Regions from separate parts of the Lysinibacillus sp. LK3 genome, predicted to be linked through region 2. Evidence: riboswitches for the same ligand, from Rfam matches in the RefSeq annotation. Region 2 holds a riboswitch; the other holds the start of a gene.

Region 1 (10,720 bases), on a different contig from region 2:
TTAAGCAATAAGCATAAAGGGGCGTTAATTTCTGCTATTGAAGTTCATGGCGATAAGAAATTAGGGGTAGATCAAACAAATGTGCAACGTGTTAAAACACCTGTGCTATTACGTTATACAGGTTTAGCAGTCTTTAAAGGCGATAAATATATAGGGCTACTGACTGAGAGCGAAAGCAAAAGTATTAGTTTTCTTAATGACAAAATTCAAAGTACGATAGAAATCATCGCCTGTCCTAATAAAGGGACTTTGTCTACTGAAATCACCCAATCCACTACAAAGGTGAAAGGGTCATTTAAAAACGGGAAACCGAAAATCGATGTCCATATTAATGTAGAGCAGAATGTTGGAGAGGTCGAATGTGTTATCGATCTTACCAAAAATAAATCGATTGATTACGTTAATAAAAAAACAGCCCAGGGGATTGATGAACGCATTGAAAAAACTGTAGAGAAAATTCAACAGCAATATGAAGTCGATGTTTTTGGATTTGGGGATGCCCTACATCGGGCAGATCCAAAGCAGTGGAAAAAAATCAAGGATGACTGGACTTCCATTTTTCCAGATTTAGCAGTGGCTGTTCATGTAAAGGTAACAACCCAAGGTTCAGGTACGATGCAAAATTCATTATTAAACAAGCCAAAGGAGGAGTAATGAGATGGTACTAGCCGTAGCTATCTTGATTATTGCAATCATTGTTGCGCTTATTTTTATTCCAAAGCTAAAAAAGCAACAGGATAGAAAAGCCATTATTGTATTCTCCTTTTTGCTACTTATTGGAACGGCTTTAAATATGGGGATTGCCCTTAAAATCCATATTCCTAGCCCATTAGATTTGATTACCTTTATCTTCACACCAATTAGGGATTACATTGTGTCATTCACAAAATAGAAAGATGGACTGAGAAACGGAGGGTAGCTTGATGGAAAAAGAGATAATTAGTTCAAGACAGTTTACAATCGTTACCTTCCTCTATTCTATCGGTACAGCGATTTTAATTATCCCTTCGAGTATTACTGGTGCCGCTAAGCAAGATGCTTGGATAGCGGCAAGCATTGGTGTTCTGCTTAGTTTACTGGTTATAAAATTATTTTTAACACTGGCCAATCAAACACCGTCCCTAAACTTTATCGAGGCCAATGAAAAAATACTTGGGCGTTTTTTTGGGAAAATCACAGCGATTTGTTTCCTAATTTTGACCTTTCTTTCCGCTGGGGAATTACTCTATTTTATCGGTATTTTCATGAAAACGGAAGTTATGCCAGAGACACCGACATTAGCATTTGCCCTACTGTTCAGCATCATTATTATGTATGCCGCTTATTTAGGGATTGAGACCTTTGCCCGTTCGGCAGAAATCCTCTTCCCATTGTTTACCTTTATTTTTATTTTTTTCGTCCTTAGTATTACCCCTCAAATTACATTTGAGAATATTCAGCCTCTACTAGAAGCGACCAAAGCATCTATGTTTTATAGTATTGCACGCTTTATGAGTATCTTTTCCTTTCCATTAATTGTATTATTGATGCTCTATCCTACTGGCGTCAATGTACAGCCGTCTGCACAGAAAGGGCTATATATTGGGGCAATTTTTGGCGGAATCGTCTTAGTTACGTTGATTGTCCTATCGATTCTTGTATTAGGTCCTGAAAACACTGCATCAAGGACATTTCCTAGCTATGCCTTAGCACAAAGAATATCTATAGGGAATTTTTTGCAGCGTATAGAAATCATTATGGCATTTATGTGGATTTCGTCTATTTATATTCGTACATTTATGTATTTCTATACGACCGTTGTTGGACTTGCACAAATTTTGAAGATCAAGGATCATCGTCCACTCATTATACCGATGGGGATAATTGTTATTGGACTTTCTCAAATTGTTCATCCAGATATTGTGCATTCTACTAATTATAATAATGAAATTTGGCCAATCTTTTCCTTTATTTTCACCATTTTATTACCCATACTTTTGCTGATTGTGGTAGTTATTCGCAATCGTAAATCCAAGGCTCAAAATAACGAAACACCTCAGCAGGAAACAGAAAATGACAATCAAAAAGTCTAATTTCTTCTAAGCTAGAAAAGAAATTAGACTTTTTATTAATTAAATATGATATTCGATTTCATCTACAAAATCCCATTCATATGGTGTTTCTTGGTAAACATAGTAGTTCAACCAGTTAGAGAATAATAGATGCGTATGGGCACGCCATGTATTCATCGGCACTTGTGTCGGATCGTCATTCGGGAAGTAGTTTACAGGAACGGCGATATCTATGCCCTTCGCCACATCGCGACTGTATTCATCGGCTAGCGTTGTCGCATCATACTCTAGATGCCCCGTAATCATAATATTTTTATTATCTTTTGATTGTACAATAAATACCCCAGCATCCTCTGAATAGGATAATAATCGTAGATCTGGATGATTGCGAACCTCGTCAATCGAAACAGATGTATAGCGTGAATGGGGCGCAGTAAATAAATCACTAAAGCCACGTACCAAATCTACAGTTAAATCTGTAATCACATGGGAATAGACGCCTGAGCATTTAGCAGAAAGCTCAACCTTCCCAATGCCATAATGATGATACAATGCAGCCTGTGCCCCCCAACATATATGTAGCACGGATGTCACATTCTTTTTAGACCAATCCATAATTTCTGAAATTTCCTGCCAATAGTTGACCTCTTCAAAAGCCATTTTTTCTACTGGCGCACCAGTTATAATCATACCATCATAGCGTCGGTGTCGAATCTGATTGAACGTTGTGTAGAAAAGCTGCAAATGGGATTTACTCACATTTTTAGACTCGTGTGTGGCTGTATTCAAAAAGGTAATATTCACTTGTAATGGTGTATTCCCCAATAAACGTAATAATTGGAGCTCTGTTTTTTCTTTTTCAGGCATTAAATTTAATATTAATATATTTAATGGACGGATTTGCTGTGTTTTCGCACGATCTTCTTCCATGACGAAGATTTTTTCCTCACGTAAATGTTCTCCAGCTGGTAAATTTTTCGGAATATTAATTGGCATCTTGCTTTCCCCTCTCTATAATCACTCTCTTTTAGCAAATCTTGCTTGCGTAGGATGCAACGAAATTAAAAAATCCTCCTCATTCCATACGAGATAGAATGAGAAGGATTTTTTTCACGTCCACTCTTATCTCTCAAAGGAAAAAATCCTTTGCTGGAATTAGCACCTTTCTAACAATTGTTAGAGGTTGCTGAAGCGTCATCGGGCCAAATCCCTCAGCTTCTCTTGATAAGATTATTTAATTATCTTGAATTGTAACACGAACTAGTTAGAATATCAATAATTCATAGAATATTTTGTGATTCACGCGCATGTTTCTTGGGGATTTGATGTACACTAAGCTTGCTATCTGTGGGGTTTCTACATTTAAAATTTATGGTAAACATGCCGTAATTATGTTACCATATACTTTTAGTAAGAGAGAGGAACGTGAATAGTTTGATTAAAATTGAATTTCCAAAACCAGATCTAGTAATCCGTCAACGTGAACAAGATTTAAAACCAGGTGATGTGCCAATCACACCTTACTTCGGTTTTATTGACTTCCATAAAATCACACGTGATAAAGGCGGCATTTTCTTATTCTATAATGACAAGAATGAGCTATTGTTTGTTGGGAAAGCACGTAAAATTCGTCAACGTATTAAAAAACATTTCGAGGATAATGTATCTCCGATGAAAAACCATCGTGATGAAGTGTTCAAAATTGAAGTCTATGAAGTAGAAGATCCAATGGAACGTGAAATTTACGAAACATATGCGATTAATACTTTCCGCTCTAAATATAACGTAGACAAAGTCTTTTATTAGACATCACGTAAAGAAACCGAAATCTCATTTCTAAAGGGATTTCGGTTTCTTTTATCACATAATGGTCATACGATCAATTGGCGTACTCTGACCGTTAATTCGCAAATCAATGGTATCCAGCTCAGGATTCTTGACGGTGACTTTAAAAACATAGGGTTGAGCCTCTTTCCTTTGCTCGCTGCCTTCTTCTAACTGGATAATAAGCCTATTTCCCTCAGCTGTAATACTTGCCAATACATTCCCTTTTGAATAATAAACAAGGTAATATGGAGCATCCTTTTCATGCAATAGTTGTATTCTGTCATTAAAAACGATATTTTTCTGGACATTATCTGGGACAACCGTTAGCTCATGAATGGTTGGTGGATCGGTAGGTGGTGTAGCATTACAGGCTCCTAGCATTAGTAGGCTCATTAAACCTAGCAACACGAATTTTTTCAAGTTCCTCCCCTTCCTTATACGACTATTCTAAGAAAAAAGCTTTACGCTCCTTAGCAATCCAGTCTTCTAACTCCTGATCATCACGTTTTACTAACCGATTGATGAGCACATCATGCCATATATAATCCTCTAACAAATAAATATGAACCGGATCATTGGTGATAAAGGCCGTCTCTTGGGTAGATGGAGAATGACCATAAATCATTTCCTGACCATCTATCGATAAGATAAACCAATGCGGTGTAGATGCTTTTTTTGTATAATGTGTGGCTCTATGCTGGTCAATTGAGGCGAGATGCTCTCCTACATACAACGTAATGCCATGAACAGGAACATGCAGCGCCACCTCTTGCAAATCTTCACGTAAGGCATCATACATATCTTCCCACATCGACAGCATCACTTTTTTCTTCGCCTTCTTTAGAAGTGACTGACAATAGTTGATAATGGATTCCTTGCCCTTCAGCATTACCACTTTAGGCTCAGCTTCCTGTACTTTTTCCTCTAATTTCTCTAATTTCCCGCTTATAGACGTAAAATTCGACTCCCAGCGCTGTTGCATTTGCTGTAAGAACACAGACACAGGCATTGCCGAATAGGTCGTTTGTTCTACGGTCTCTTCTTTTAACACGATGCCCTTTTCTACAAGGATATTTAAAATATCATACACTCTTGCACGTGGTATGCCAGAATTTTTACTAACCTGATAGGCACTGACATGACTTTGCTGAACAAGTGCCGTATAGGCCTTTGCTTCATATTCTGTAAAACCCATTTCTTTCAGCTGGGTGATTAATTCCTCCATGTAATCCCTCCATTATCTTTATTATAGGCTACCAATGTGAAGATTTGCCAATGAAAAAATGGGGTTTACAGCGCAAATAAAATTAGTTACTATTTCAGTAGTAACTAATTATAAAGAGGTGTCATATGTTGTTTGAAATCGATGTACATATTCTCATACTATTAATTTCTTTTGGATTTCTGGCGGCTTTTGTTGACTCAGTAGTGGGAGGGGGCGGTTTAATTTCACTACCAGCCTTACTATTTGTTGGGCTCAATCCAGCTGCTGCGGTTGCCACGAACAAACTAGCAGGAGCTATGGGCTCGCTCACTTCCTCTATTTCTTTCTATCGTTCTGGCCAGCTGGACATTCGCTCTGTCCTCAAATATTTTCCACTAGCATTTATCGGATCATTATGTGGTGCTTGGACTGTGCATCTGATTAATCCAGCATTACTAAAGCCATTAATGCTTGTTATGCTGGCGGCTGTTGGGGTATATACGATCTTTAAAAAAGATTGGGGTGCTGTCTCTACCGTAAAAAATCTATCTAAAAAACATTTGTTTTTATTTATGCTGCTATTATTTGCTATTGGTTTTTATGATGGATTTCTTGGTCCTGGCACAGGGTCGTTTTTAATCTTTAGCTTCTTATTGGTAGGCTTCGATTTTTTAAAGGCGGCTGGTAATGCGAAGTTTTTAAATTTGGCGAGTAATGTGGCTGGTGTTTGTATGTTTGCTTACTTAGGTCAAATTCATTATGTTTATGGTCTAGTCATGGGCATTGCGCAAATTGGTGGGGCTATGCTTGGCTCACGGATGGCAATCAAGAAAGGAAGTGGCTTTGTCCGCACGCTATTTATTGTCGTTACAATGACATTACTTGCGAAAAATGCCTATGATTTTATGATGCATTAAAATAAACGCCACAGAATTTGAAATCTGTGGCGTTTTGGCGTTAAATCATAAGCTTTTCGTTTTTAAATTTATGACTAGTGGACAAACTGACAATCACAAAAATAAAGAAGGATGCGACAATTGGTATCGTGACTGTATGCATACCAAAGACAGAAGGATAAAACCGATCAATCATAATATACAACAACATGCCTGAAATCATTGACGCAATCGCTCCGTATTTATTCGCTTTTTTCCAATACAATCCTAAAACGACTGTCCAAATAAAGACAGCCTCTAGTCCACCGAAGGCAAATAAGTTCAACCACACTAATAAATCAGGTGGATTGAGTGCAAAGATGACAACGGCTAGGCCAATGACTGTTGTTACAATAAAGCTTGCACGCTTTATCTCTGCATCACTAGCTTTCGGCTTCATATAATTTAAATAGATGTCTTTGACAACTGTAGAGCTGACAAGCATTAGTAAAGCATTAACCGTAGACATTGTCGCAGCCATTGGTGCAGCTAAAACGATTCCTGCTAAAAATGGCGGTAATACCTTCAATGTCAGGAGCGGCATGACTTTATCACCAATCTCAATGCCCGGTAAGACAGGTCGGGCTAACACCCCAATTAAATGCATGCCAAACATGATTGTCCCTATGGCAATCGTGCCAATAAGAATCGCTTGATGCATACTTTTGGAATCCTTATAGCTCATCGCACGAACCGCAATTTGCGGAAGTCCTACAACCCCTACACCAATGAGAATCCAAAATGTTGAGACATACAGAGGCGTTAAATCTCCTTGTGCGCCAAATGGTGACACAAAGTCAGGATTTTCAGCGACCAGTGAGGCCATTATATTGTCGATGCCTCCACCTGCCACAATGGTGCCGATTAATAAAATAATTGTACCAATCACCATAATTGAACCTTGGACCGTATCTGTAAGTGCAACCGCACGGAAGCCTCCGATAATCACATATACTAACACGGAAATCGCAAAAATAAACAGTGCTGCTGTGTAGCTTAAGCCAGTTAATGACTCAATTAAGCGTGCACCCCCAACCCATTGAGCCATCATAGCCGAAAATAAGAAAACAATGATGCTAATGGCTGATAAAATAACAATGACATGGCTTTTGTAGCGTTCACGTAAAAAGTCGATTAACGTAATGGCCTGGTAACGACGAGCAATAATGGCGAATTTTTTCCCTAAAATCATGAGTACAAAATAACCTGCTGGTAGCTGAGCCATTGCCAGTAATACCCACCCAAGTCCTTTTGTATAGGCTACACCCGGTCCTCCGATAAAACTACTCGCACTGCCATATGTAGCAATCATTGTCATTGCAAGGATAAAACCACCCATTTCACGACCACCTAGGAAATACTCCTGCAGGAATGAATTAGAGGAGCGGACATGCTTATTGGCCCAAATACCGATTCCAAAAATAATAATTAAAAATAATAGCAATGGAAATACAACTTGCCAATGCATTAGCGATCCACCTCCTCATCATCGAATGGTACCTCTTTGAAAAAGAGTTTCATCACAATCCAGATAAGAAGGATCATAAAGCCTGTCCCAGCGATACAGCTATAGAAAAACCAGGCAGGAAAACCAAATACATACGTATAATTTCTTGGATCTCCTGAACCTAATCCATAGGCAAAGCCAAACCAAATCGCAAAGTTGACAAGGACGAGTCCAATTCCGATAAGCGCCTCTCGATGCGCTATTTTAAAGCGTTGATCTTTCACATGTAATCCCCCTAACCTACTCTATTTTACTGATATGTCGGTCTGATGGGAAGAGATGTGAGTAAATAAGGATAAGTTATATGGAAATGATTTTGTTATACTAAGTAAAAGGTAAGAGAAGAAAGTTGCTTGATCCTGACGTTTTTCACACAAACCTAACTATCCCTCACAATTATGTAGACATCTACAACAAACTGATAATGGAGATAAGTAAAAACCTTCGTCCATCTAGTTAGACGAAGGTTAGTTAGTTTATAATGGTCGCTTTTCCCAAGGTTGTAGCGTCCCGACAATATGGATAGGCTGATCCTGTTGAATAGCAGCAACGACACCTTGCGATATTTCCTCATGCGTAAGCCATCTCGCATGACCTTCTTCCATCATAAAACCTAGCTGGATTTGCCTGTATTGCGAACGAGCAGGGAGCTTCAATTTCTCTTGGACTTCACTTAAATTCGCCTTACTCCCCAACACATGAAACAGTTTCCATTCCCCGTTATTCTCTATTGAAATTACATTGGAGATGTTCTCTAATGTAGTGTCCGCATAGGAATGAATCCAAGCAACGACCAATTCAATGGCCCCATTATGCTTAAGCGTTTCTTCTAGCTTCTCTTTTAATAAGGCTATATTACAATAATCAACTAAAATCGGGGTTAGAAGGGCGGGTTTGGTTGTTCTATTTCGCAAATCTTCCATTCGATGGGCACTACGTCCAATTACTGAGACATGGTAGCCATCATTCACTAACCAAAGGGATGTGTCAGCCAACATCCCTGTTCCACCAATAACTAATGCGTGGGCCATTTATGTGTCCCTCTCTTATTTCGGATTTAGAAAGACGAGCGTTTCTTCCTTCTCATCATACTTAACAGATCGATGAGTCGACAAGCCTATACAATGCCTTTTTATCGATTTTACCAACGCTTGTTTTCGGTAGTTCGTCTAAGAAAATCATTTGTTTTGGAATCTTATAACGTCCTAATTGTTGATGACATAGCTCATTAAGATCATCTAATAGAGAGGCTACTTGGTGGGGACAAACAATAAAAGCTGTCACGATCTCACCCCAATAATCATCACCTACACCAATCACGGCCACCTCTCGCACATCTGGATGCCGTAGTAGACATTGTTCTACTTCCTGAGGATAGATATTTTCACCACCTGAAATTATCATTTCTTTTCTACGCCCAACAATATAAAAATCGCCTTCCGCATCCATCATCGCTAAATCCCCTGTTTTCAACCAGCCATCTTGCAGGATATTGGCAGTTTCTTGCTTGTTATTCCAGTAAAAGCGAAACATATGCTTCCCTCTTACCAATAGCTCTCCTACTTCTCCAGGTGCACAGCTTTTTCCTGTATGATTGATGATTTTAGCTTCATTGAATTGCATGCTTTTCCCGACAGCCCCCTTTTTTGCATAGGCACGCTCTCGGTCAATATAAAAATTATTGGGTCCTGCTTCTGTTAAACCATATCCCTCTTTAAAAAATAATCCCTTATTATAAAAAGCATCGTAAATAGGATGAGGGCACGGGGCACCGCCAGATAAAAATACCTTCATGGAAGGAAATTGATTTTCCTGAAAATACTTCGTAGCAATCATTGCTTGATACATAGTTGGCACAAAAAGAGAAATTGTCGTTTGATATTGGTTCGTTGCTTGTAGTGCCTCTTCTGCATCAAATTTATCGCCAATAATGACCGTTCCTCCCGCCATCAGTAAGGGGATGCATAAAGCATTTAAGCCACCAGTATGAAACATCGGCATATAATTTAATGTCCGATCTTGAGCATGTAAACCCCAGCTAATAATAGTATTCATGGCATTCCAATTGACCGACTGAAAGGATAACACTACCCCCTTTGGCTGACCCGTCGTGCCTCCTGTATAAATCATTAACCATGGATCATTCACATCCACGTCTTGCCTACTTGGTTGTATCTCCTTCTCATGCTGGCTAACATAAAGTGAAAACATTTTTTCTAAAACTAAGGGACAATGACTATCCTCTTCGTATAATAGGATAGCAGGAGTCGCATCCTCCAAAATTTGTGTTAGCTCCTCCTTGCTTAAGCGCCAATTTAACGGCACATAAATGAGCCCACGTAGCCCACAGGCAAATAAAACAGCAAACAATTGGATATGATTTTTCGCAAAAACAGCGACTCTACTTCCCTTTTGTAGCTGCTGCCGTTCGAAAAATTGACTCCATTTGCCGATTTCCTCAGATAATTGCTGGTAGGTCCATTGTTCCTTTGATGTTAAATTAATCAAGGCGATGTGGTGAGGTGTTAAAGCTGCACGTTTTAAAATCCATTCTTGCTCAACAAACATCTTGACTACCCCCTATCACATCATAATTGCGCCATCCACATGCAGAGTATGCCCATGAACATAGGAGGCCTCATCAGATGCTAAAAATAAATAGGCATTGGCAATATCACGTGGTGTCCCTAGGCGTTGTAGGGGGACGATTGATCGCATTTGAGCCAAAATATTTTCAGGCATTTTTTTGACCATATCTGTTTCTGTAAAGCCAGGTGCCACTGCATTAACATTAATCCCCTTACGCCCTAATTCCTTCGCCCATGTTTTTGTCATACCTACAATCGCTGCTTTTGTCGCTGCATAATTGGTTTGACCAACATTGCCATATACTCCACTAACTGAGGATGTATTTATAATTTTGCCTCCACCTGCTGCCACCATATAGGGAATGACCTCCTGTGTACAATGGAAGACACCTGTCAAATTAACATCTAGTACCTGCTGAAATTGATCCTCCGTCATTTTTGTCAGCATCGCGTCTCTTGTAATCCCCGCATTATTCACTAAAATATCAATCCGTCCTGCCTGTTCGATCACTGCCGTCACCAGCTGATTAACGCTCTCTCTACTTGCAACATCTACTTGTATAAATACAGCATTTTCGCCTAGTTGTTGTGCTGCTAGAATGCCTGCT
Region 2 (10,720 bases):
AAGGAATGTGCTGGAAATAGTTTGCATCAAGTGTTTTTGAGTCTAAATCTTGGTTTGGTAGAACATAATCTGTATACGTTTCAATTTTAAGGTCTATGCCTTCTTTAGCTAAGATCGGTTTTGCTTTTTCTAAAATAACTGCGTGTGGTGTATTAGAAGCACCTACTTTTAATGTTACGTTTTCTTTGCTATCTGTTTGATCGCCAGATGCTGATTTTTCATCTTCTTTTTTATCTGTACCGCAAGCTGCTAATGCTAGTACAAGTATTGATAAAAATAATCCTGCTAATAACTTTTTCATTTATGACACTCCCTTGTATTTGTTTTAAATATGTTAGCGGTAAAAACCGGAATAACCTCATTTTCGTGCTAGCGTTTATCAATTTTTTCAGTAATTAAATCACCAATCCATTGAATAATAAATACGACTACTAAGATCAAAATAGTTGCCATTAATGTCACATCTTGGCGATTTCGCTGGAAGCCGTCTAAGAAAGCTAAGTTACCAAGACCACCTGCACCAATAATTCCTGCCATCGCTGTATAACCTACAAGAGCAACAGCCGTTACAGTGATACCAGAAATCAAAGCTGGTAATGATTCCGGAACCAATACTTTCCAAATAATTGTAGAAGTTTTTGCTCCCATTGAACGGGCTGCTTCAATCACACCTTTATCAATTTCACGTAACGCAATTAATACCATACGAGCATAAAACGGTGCTGCACCGATAATTAAAGCAGGTAATGCCGCATTGGCACCGCGAATTGTACCTAGTAAAAACTTCGTAAATGGAATTAATAAAATAATTAATACGATAAATGGAATGGAACGGAAAATATTAACGAGTGATCCTGTTAAAAAGTTAACGATTTTATTTGCCCATAACTGATTGGGGCTAGTTAAAAATAGAACAATACCAATGACTAACCCAAGAATAAATGTCACAACCGTTGATATAGCTGTCATGTATAAAGTTTCATACGTAGCTTGCCACATATTTTCCCAGTCTACATTCGGAAAGAGATTAGTTAGCATTTTCAATCACCTCCGTCTGTACTTCCACTGTATTTAAATAACGAAGGGCTTCAGTGACGTTTGTCTGAGAGCCATCAATTTGCACAATCAATGTACCATATGCACCATTTTTTGTTTGTGAAATATTTCCGTGAACAATACTTACTTCTACATCAAATTGTTTCACAAGATGTGAGATGACAGGCTGTTCTGTTTTTTCACCAACAAAAATCAATTTGACAAGTTGTCCAGTTGGATAGTTTGTTTTAATTTGTGCTACCGTATCTTGTGTTTCCTTAGTGTCGGTAATTTGAGATACAAACTTCTTAGTAATAGCCGCCTGTGGGGCTTGGAAGACTTGTAATACCTCACCACGTTCCACAATTTCGCCTGCCTCCATCACCGCTACACGATGACAAATTTTGCGGATGACATGCATTTCGTGGGTAATCAGGACGATTGTTAAGCCTAAGCGTTCATTTATATCTACGAGTAAATCAAGAATGGCATCCGTTGTTTCAGGGTCAAGTGCGGATGTCGCCTCATCACATAGTAAAACCTCTGGATTATTCGCTAATGCACGTGCAATTCCTACACGCTGCTTTTGTCCCCCGGAAAGCTGGGATGGATATGCCTTATCGCGCCCTTCTAAGCCTACAAGGGCAATTAATTCCTTCACACGCGCTTCACGTTGAGCCTTTGGGAAGCCTGCGATTTCTAAAGGGAATGCAATATTTTCGGCAACTGTTCTTGACCAAAGTAAATTAAAATGCTGGAAAATCATACTTACCTTTTGTCTAGCTGCTCTAAGCTTTTGCCCTTTTATCGATGAAAATTCTTGATTGTTCACCGTTACTGTTCCTGCTGTCGGTTTCTCTAAACCGTTTAATAAACGAATCATGGTACTTTTACCAGCACCACTATAGCCGATAATGCCAAAAATTTCACCTTTATTAATAGTAAGGTTGACGTCTTTGACTGCCGTTAATTCGCCATTTGCTGTTTTGTATTTCTTTGTAATATTTTGAAGCTGGATCATAGCGAATACTCCTTTTCTCATATAGAAAACCCCTTCACTCACAGACAAGTAGAAGGGGTCACGTATGATACGTTAAACCGTTCTCTCATCTTTCAAAGAAAAATCTTTGGGTGATTTGGCACCTTTTCACATTGTGATGGTTGCCGGGCTTCATAGGGCACTTCCCTCCGCCACTCTTCATAAGAGTTCGATATATTTAATGTTTTAATAATATATTTGATACTTTACCACGCTAGTAAAGTTCAGTCAATTGATTTTTTTAACAATTCATATAAAAATGGTACGGATTGAAAAGCATAAATCTTTTCTGTCACTTTTCCGCCATCACTGATGAGTAGACAGGGAACACTTTCAATTTGATGCTCATAAGCTATGTGTTCCAAAAAGTTGATATTTGCTTTACCCATTTGTAGCTGTGGCAGTAATTGCTCAATAATGGACATCATTTTAGATGCCACTGCACACGTTCCACACATCGGTGTATATAAATAAAATGCAGTTTTCTCTCCCGACTGTTTAGCCGCTTCCCACTGCTCTATTGACCATTCTTCCATTTACTCACGCAACCTTACAAAATATATTCATTATGGATTGAAAAATGTGCACGCAGTAAAATCATTGCTAGCACTTTTCTTGGTGTCGTTTCTACTTCCTTGTATGTTGGCATTGTGCGCAGATGCTCAGCCTCTGGATAATGTCTGTCCATTAATGCACGTAGCTTATCACCAGAAGTATCTGCATCAAAAAAAGTAAATAGCTCACAGCCCTCATAGGGATCCAGTAGTTCTTCTAATTGATGCACACCAATTGTACCATTCGTACATAGTATTGTAACATTCTCATTCAAAATAGGCTCAATTTGTAGCTTATCTGAGCGCCCTTCTACTATCAAGCATTTTCCCTCGAACATTACGCCACCTCCATTTAGAGATCCCCACTTATAAGTCATTATATAACAAAAAACGCCGGTAGTTTCCGACGTTTTTCGATTATGGCTTGTCTTATTCAGCGATCATTTCTTCGTATTGCTCTGCTGTCATTAGTTTCTCAACTTCTGATGCGTCAGCAGGCTCAACAACGATCATCCATGCTTTTTCATATGGTGATTCATTAACGAATTCTGGGCTATCTTCTAAATCTGCATTTACTTCAACTACAGTACCTGAGATTGGTGCATATAATTCAGAAACAGTTTTTACTGATTCTACGCTACCGAATGGATCATCTGTTTTGATTTCGTCGCCAACTTGTGGAAGCTCAACGAATACGATATCTCCTAATTCAGATTGTGCGAAGTGAGTAATACCAATACGTACTTTTCCATCTTCTACTTTTACCCATTCATGTTCTTCAGAGTATCGTAAGTCTTTAGGTGTGCTCATGCAAAAAACCCCTCCATAAATATGTAATATATTCACTTTCAGTGTGCCATACTTCTCCTATAAATACAAGGTTTAATACGGTTATTTCCAAGCTTGCTCAAAATCTACTTCTTTAAAACCTAAAGTAACTTTTTTTCCATCTGTCACGATGGGACGTTTAATTAACATGCCATCTGAAGCAAGTAGCTCAAGCTGCTCATCCTCCGTCATTTCCGCTAACTTGTCCTTTAAGCCAAGCTCACGATATTTCATGCCTGAGGTATTAAAAAATTTCTTCAAAGGCTGTCCACTAGCTTGCCAAATAGCTGTTAATTCTTCTTTAGTGGGAGGTTGCTCTGCGATATGTACCTCTTCATAGGAAACCTCATGCTCATTTAACCACTTCTGTGCCTTTTTACATGTTGTACATTTCGGATAATGGAAAAATTGAATCGTCATTACAATGCTCCTCTTCTGTCTTTTTCTGTAGTATACCATCATAGTTGTTTTCAATGGTGAACTTCACTCTTTTTTGTAAGTTTATCCACCAGTTGTGCAAATTTATCCGCTCCTTTTACGATTATCCATCTCATAAAAAAAACCTAGCTATCTTTTGCAGATAGCTAGGTTAAATTTGCACTATTAAACAATATATTTTTCAGCATCAATTAATTTAACGGAAGCCTCACGCTTCTTCGCAATTAAATTATATGGATTATTACGCGTTAGCTTACGCAGTGCAGATAATGTCATACGGGCTGCATCGCCATCCGCTGAAGCAAGAATTGTGTCTTTTGCTTCTTTTTCGATTTCTGCGAATGCTTCTTGGCAGAAAATTTGTGTGTATAGCAATTTTTGATGTGCTTTTTCAGCACCGTCACGAGCAATTGCTTTTTCTGTACGTAAGACAGCTGATTCCATTGCAAATAATTGGTTAGCTATATTCGCAATGTTTACCAATACTTCTTGCTCTTGATCAAGTTTTGCACCAAAGCGTTGTGCTGCTAATCCTGCAGCTAAAACAGCAATCTTCTTGGCATTTTTCACTAAATATTTTTCTTGTGCTAACGGCTCTGTACCGATTTCCTCTGGCATTAGCATAAGCAGCTCTTGCTGTAAATTTTGAGCAACTTGTAATAATGGCAGCTCACCTTTTAGCGCCTTTTTCATAAATGTACCAGGTACAATCATGCGGTTAATTTCGTTTGTACCTTCAAAAATTCGATTAATACGAGAATCACGGTAAATACGCTCTACCTCATACTCAGCCATAAAGCCATAACCGCCATGAAGTTGTACTGCTTCATCTGCAATATAGTCTAATGTTTCTGAACCGAATACTTTGGCAATAGAGCATTCAATAGCATATTCAGCAATCGCACCTGCAATCACTTTTCCTTGCTTTTGCTCTTCTAGGCTTAATTGGCTTAAGCGATCCTCAAATAGACCCACAGTACGATAGTTTAATGATTCTGAAGCATACAATTGCGAAGCCATCGTTGATAATTTCTCTTTTGTCAGATTGAAATCAGAAAGCTTTGTCTTAAACTGCTGACGTTGGTTTGTATACTGAATAGCTAACTCCAATGCACGTTTCGATCCGCCAATTGTGCCCACGCCTAGTTTATAACGACCAATGTTTAAAATATTGAACGCAATGATATGCCCACGACCAATTTCGCCTAATAGATTTTCTACAGGTACTTCCGCATCTTCCAATACTAATGTACGAGTTGATGATGATTTAATCCCCATTTTCTTTTCTTCAGGACCAACTGAAACACCATTGTAGGCACGTTCTACGATAAAGGCGGAGAATTTATCGCCATCAATTTTTGCGTAGACCACAAATACATCAGCAAAGCCTGCATTCGTAATCCACTGTTTTTCACCATTTAAAATATAATGTGTGCCAGCTTCATTTAATTTTGCAGTCGTTTTTGCACCTAGAGCATCTGAACCTGAACCTGGCTCTGTTAATGCATAGGCAGCGATTAATTCACCTGAAGCAAGCTTAGGTAAATATTTTCTCTTTTGATCTTCATTACCGAATAGAACAATTGGTAATGACCCAATACCAACGTGAGCACCATGTGTGATAGAGAAACCACCTGCAACAGACATTTTTTCAGCGATTAAAGCTGAAGAAACTTTGTCTAATCCTAGCCCTTCGTATTCTTCAGGCACATCTGCTCCAAGTAAGCCTAATTCGCCTGCACTTTTTAGGAGACGCACTGAATGCTCAAATTCATGGTGCTCTAAATTTTCAACTACTGGTAAAACTTCATTTGCAACGTATTCCTCTGTTGTTTTAGCAATCATTTTATGCTCGTCAGTGAAATCTTCCGGTGTAAATACACGATCTAATTCCACATCTTCAATAAGAAATCCGCCGCCTTTAATGAAATCAGTTGTTTTTTCAGTCATGATTAATTCCTCCCAATATATCTTTTTGTTAGTTGATTCCCCTAATGATCATGTATAGAAAAGCTTGACGTATACAATGTTCGGAGGCAACCGTAAACAGTACACCTCAAGCTGATCTAGCAAAAATTATAGAATTTCAAATACGCCAGCAGCACCCATGCCGCCACCAATACACATTGTCACTACACCATATTTCTTCCCTTGACGCTTCAATTCATGAATTAGCTTTAATGTTAAAATAGCTCCCGTTGCGCCTAGTGGATGACCTAATGCAATCGCTCCACCATTGACATTGACTTTCTCTTGGTCGATGCCTAAATGACGTACCACCTGTAATGACTGTGAAGCAAATGCTTCATTGATTTCCCATAAATCAATATCTTCGATGGATAAACCTGCAATTTCCAACACTTTTGGCACTGCCACGATAGGCCCGATACCCATTACTTCAGGAGGTACACCGCCAACTGCAAAGCCTAGGAATTTTGCAATTGGTGTCAGTCCTTGCTTGACAGCCTCTTCACGATCCATTACTAGTACAGCTGCTGCACCATCAGAAGTTTGAGAGGCATTGCCCGCCGTTACACTGCCTTTTACGTGGAAAGCTGGACGTAGTTTGGCTAAACCTTCAACTGATGTACCTGGACGTACACCTTCATCCATACTGAATGTGAATTTTTTCACTTGTGGTTTATTGTTATCGTCTACGTAGTGCTGTTCCACTTCAATTGGTACAATTTCATCATTGAATTTACCTTCTTTAATTGCCTTTTCAGCAAGCTCATGCGAGCGAACAGCAAAAGCATCTTGGTCTTCACGACTAACATTATATTGACGAGCTACTTCCTCAGCTGTATGCCCCATGCCCATATAATACTGTGGAGCCGTTTCTGCTAAAGTCGGATTTAAACGTGGTGTATTCCCTACCATTGGCACCATACTCATGGATTCTACACCACCAGCAAGAATAGCCTTTGAGTGTCCTAGCATAATTCGCTCCGCTGCATAAGCAATTGCCTGTAAACCTGATGAGCAAAATCTATTGATTGTCAGAGCAGGCGTTGTATCTGGTAATCCAGCAAGTGCCCCAATACTACGTGCTACATTCATTCCTTGCTCTGCTTCTGGCATTGCACAGCCTAAAATTAAATCATCAATTGGCCCTTCATAGCCTGCTCTTTTCAATGTTTCCTTGACTACAACAGCACCAAAATCATCTGGTCTTACTGTTGCTAAAGAACCTTTTTTTGCTTTTCCAATTGGAGTTCGTGCTCCTGCTACAATAACGGCTTCACGCATCGTATTAATCCCCCTTTGTTTCATGTGCAAGATTGATCTATTTCGTCAATTAGTTACGAAGTGGTTTACCTTTTAACAGCATGTGTTGCATTCTCTGCTGTGATAGCGGATCAGCAACAAGACTAAGGAATGCCTCACGCTCTAAGTTCAATAAATATTGCTCATCGACTAATGTGCCGTACGGAACCTTTCCACCTGCAATAACATAAGCTAATTTTTTAGCAATTTTTAAATCATGTTCGCTAATAAAGCCTGACTCAAACATCCCTTGCGCACCGATGAGTAATGTACCATAGCCTGATGCACCGACCACTGGCACTTTTGTTGGTACAGGTGGTTGATAGCCCGCTTCGTAAAGTGCTAATGCCGCCTGCTTCGCATCATACAATTGATGATCTGGATTAACTGAAATACCATCCGCAAAGTTTAGGAAATTATTTTCACGTGCTTCCTCACCAGATGTTGAAACCTTCGCCATCGCAATTGTTTCAAATACTTTATTAGCAATATGTTGATAGTCTACCTCTACGCCATTTGGTAAGCCCTTTAGGAATTTCTGATAGAGCGCTTTATTTCCGCCTCCACCTGGGATTAATCCAACCCCTACTTCCACTAAGCCCATATATGTTTCCATTGTTGCTTGAATATGTGCAGCTGGTAAGCAAACCTCTGCTCCCCCGCCTAATGTCATGGCAAAAGGTGCTGCTACAACAGGCTTACGTGAATATTTAATTTTCTGCATAGCATCTTGGAATGCTTTAATGACGAAATCTAGCTCAAAAATATTATCATCCTGTGCTTCTACCAAAATCATTCCTAGATTTGCCCCAACACAGAAGTTTTTCCCCTGATTACCGATGACTAAGCCCTTATAGTTAGCCTCTACTTCATCTACCGCAAAGTTAATCATTTGAATAATATCCAAGCCGATTGCATTGGATTGCGAATGGAACTCCAGTAATGCAATTCCATCCCCTAAATCTATTAAACTAGCACCTGTGTTTGATTTAATCACACCATGCTTTTTCTTATAACGTTTTAAATTAATCTCTTTTTCATTGACTGGCACTTTCACATATTGTGAACCATTATAGTAAGCTAAATCTCCGTCTAATTCTGTATAGAATGTCTCCACGCCATTTGCTAACATCTCTTTGACAAAAGCAGGTACCTCTCGGCCCTCAGCCTCCATTTTCGCCACAGAATCTTTTACGCCTATAGCATCCCAAATCTCAAATGGCCCTTGTTGCCAGCCGAATCCCCATTTCATCGCGTTATCAATGGCTACGATATCATCTGCAATCTCCCCATGTAGCTGTGCAGAATAAAGGAGCGTTGGTGCAAAAATCCCCCATAATAGCTCACCTGTACGATCCTTTGCATAGGTTAACGCCTTCACTTTATTGGCCAATCCACGAGTTTGTTTTGCCATTTCAATAGAAGGTGTTTTTAATTTTTTGGCTGGACTATACGTTAAGGTTGCTGGATCAATCTCATGTATCTCTTTTCCTTGTTTTAAGAAGAAACCTTGACCCGATTTTGCTCCTAGCCAACCGTTCGTGACCATTTTTTGTAAAAATTCAGGTACTGCAAATACTTGCTGCTCCTCACCTGTTGTTTGATCGTAAACATTTTTCGCTACATGAATGAATGTATCTAAACCAACTACATCTAGCGTACGGAAAGTTGCAGACTTTGGACGGCCGATAAGCGGACCTGTTACAGAGTCTACCTCACCAACAGAGTAACCACCTTTTAACATTTCCTGTAGAGTGACAAGTAAACCATATGTTCCAATGCGGTTGGCAATAAAGTTTGGTGTATCTTTTGCAAGTACAACACCTTTACCAAGCACATCTTCCCCAAACGTTTTCATGAAGCTAACTACTTCAGGTGCAGTTGTATTGGCAGGAATCACTTCTAATAATTTTAAATAGCGAGGTGGGTTGAAAAAGTGTGTGCCAAGAAAATGCTTTTGGAAATCATCTGAGCGCCCCTCTGCCATCGCATTAATGCTAATACCTGATGTATTTGAACTAATGATTGTTCCTGGTGTACGAACAGCATCAATTTTTTCGTAAAGACTTTGTTTAATTGATAAATTTTCTACAACAACCTCAATAATCCAATCGACGTCTTTTAGTTTCCCTAGATCATCCTCAAAGTTGCCAACCGTTAGTAGTGATAAATTTTTCTTAGAAGTAAGTGGTGCTGGCTTTTGCTTTAATAACTTTTGCAAAGCTCCGTTTACAATACGATTTCTAACAGCTGGATGCTCTAAAGAAAGGCCTTTTGCTTCTTCCTCTTGCGTCAGTTCCTTCGGTGCTATATCCAATAGTAATGTTGGTATACCGATATTTGCTAAATGTGCTGCAATTCCAGAGCCCATCACCCCAGAACCTAGAACAGCTGCTTTTTTAATGTTGTAAGTCACAAGCAATTCCCCCTTATTCTCCCATTGAATGAATAGCCATTCATTTTTTGGCCAAAAAAATATCAAGTGTTCCTTAGTGAATTTTTTGTCCTTTTGTTGAATGAGATTCCCTCCACTCAACCAAGCACGACTAAGGTTTATCTTCGCTCCAAAATGACACTTCTCAATGAATGAAGATAAAACTACTTTTCTGTTTTTAGTGTAGATTATTTTGTCTAATTTAGCAATCTTTTTTCAAGAATTATTTTTGCAGTATACATCTTTTTTTGTTTTTAACGAGCTAAAAGAGGACAAGAAGTAGCGATTGAAACGACCAAACAGAAAACTTTCAGATTGCGAGAAAAATGTGTAGAATGGAAAGCAAGGAGAGTGAATACTTAATGAAAACTATTACTACTGCAGAACAATTTAACGAATTAATCGCTGGCGACCAAAAAGTTTTAGTGAAATTTTATGCTGGCTGGTGCCCTGATTGCACACGTATGAATATGTTCATCGATCCAATCATTGAAGAGTACAACCAATATGACTGGTATGAGCTAAACCGAGACGAGCTTCCAGAAATCGCTGATAAGTACGATGTTATGGGAATTCCAAGTCTATTGATTTTCCAAAATGGTGAAAAACTTGCACACTTACATAGTGCAAATGCAAAAACACCTCAGCAAGTAACAGAATTTTTATCTGCTCAACAATAATGGCGAGAGAGCTGCATTTCTTCTTGAAATGCAGCTCTTTTTGAAAGGAGTTTATTATGCGTCAACAATTGGCACTACGAGGGGCTTCACAATATGAGATTTCCATTGCACCAAGCTATCGCAATTCTGCCTGTGGACCTACTACGATTCATGTCATCTTAAAATTTTTAAATGAGTCAACTCCTTCTATTAATGAGCTATATAAACTGCTTGGTGGTACAAAAATTGGCTTATTCAAATGGAGACTGATTCACAATCTTCGTCAATTGCTTCCAACGTGGGATATTCGAACATGTTCATTAAAGGAAGCTCTACAGGAAATTGACGCAGGTCGACCAGTTGCTATGCGTTTTGATCGCTATTTTAGCCTTCAGTGGCGTGATAAAAAATCAACCTTTGCTTATCATTGGGTACCGCTTATAGGCTATGAGATAAAAAATGATGA

What was found. Region 2 has a riboswitch for S-adenosylmethionine ahead of VK91_RS16605 (methionine ABC transporter ATP-binding protein). Riboswitches for the same ligand answer to the same signal wherever they lie in the genome.
Region 1: another riboswitch for S-adenosylmethionine. It lies ahead of metA (homoserine O-succinyltransferase); the one in region 2 lies ahead of VK91_RS16605 (methionine ABC transporter ATP-binding protein).

Annotation. Positions count from the first base shown of each region.
Region 1 covers NZ_LDUJ01000016.1:56,301-67,020, forward strand. Annotated here, with positions in the region: gene VK91_RS12210 (Ger(x)C family spore germination protein) at 1-654, shown strand, start outside; gene VK91_RS12215 (hypothetical protein) at 659-892, shown strand; gene VK91_RS12220 (endospore germination permease) at 924-2,072, shown strand; gene metA (homoserine O-succinyltransferase) at 2,112-3,047, opposite strand; SAM riboswitch class I at 3,171-3,282, opposite strand; gene VK91_RS12230 (nucleotide excision repair endonuclease) at 3,486-3,857, shown strand; gene VK91_RS12235 (hypothetical protein) at 3,912-4,298, opposite strand; gene VK91_RS12240 (TrmB family transcriptional regulator) at 4,321-5,103, opposite strand; gene VK91_RS12245 (TSUP family transporter) at 5,229-5,999, shown strand; gene panF (sodium/pantothenate symporter) at 6,040-7,485, opposite strand; gene VK91_RS12255 (YhdT family protein) at 7,485-7,748, opposite strand; gene VK91_RS12260 (short-chain dehydrogenase) at 8,001-8,555, opposite strand; gene VK91_RS12265 (class I adenylate-forming enzyme family protein) at 8,617-10,092, opposite strand; gene fabG (3-oxoacyl-ACP reductase FabG) at 10,108-10,720, opposite strand, start outside.
Region 2 covers NZ_LDUJ01000022.1:37,925-48,644, reverse strand. Annotated here, with positions in the region: gene VK91_RS16615 (MetQ/NlpA family ABC transporter substrate-binding protein) at 1-301, opposite strand, end outside; gene VK91_RS16610 (methionine ABC transporter permease) at 370-1,038, opposite strand; gene VK91_RS16605 (methionine ABC transporter ATP-binding protein) at 1,028-2,056, opposite strand; SAM riboswitch class I at 2,139-2,242, opposite strand; gene VK91_RS16600 (thioredoxin family protein) at 2,299-2,610, opposite strand; gene VK91_RS16595 (hypothetical protein) at 2,625-2,966, opposite strand; gene gcvH (glycine cleavage system protein GcvH) at 3,058-3,438, opposite strand; gene VK91_RS16585 (arsenate reductase family protein) at 3,520-3,876, opposite strand; gene VK91_RS16580 (acyl-CoA dehydrogenase family protein) at 4,060-5,844, opposite strand; gene VK91_RS16575 (acetyl-CoA C-acetyltransferase) at 5,971-7,143, opposite strand; gene VK91_RS16570 (3-hydroxyacyl-CoA dehydrogenase/enoyl-CoA hydratase family protein) at 7,193-9,577, opposite strand; gene VK91_RS16565 (thioredoxin family protein) at 9,931-10,275, shown strand; gene VK91_RS16560 (C39 family peptidase) at 10,332-10,720, shown strand, end outside.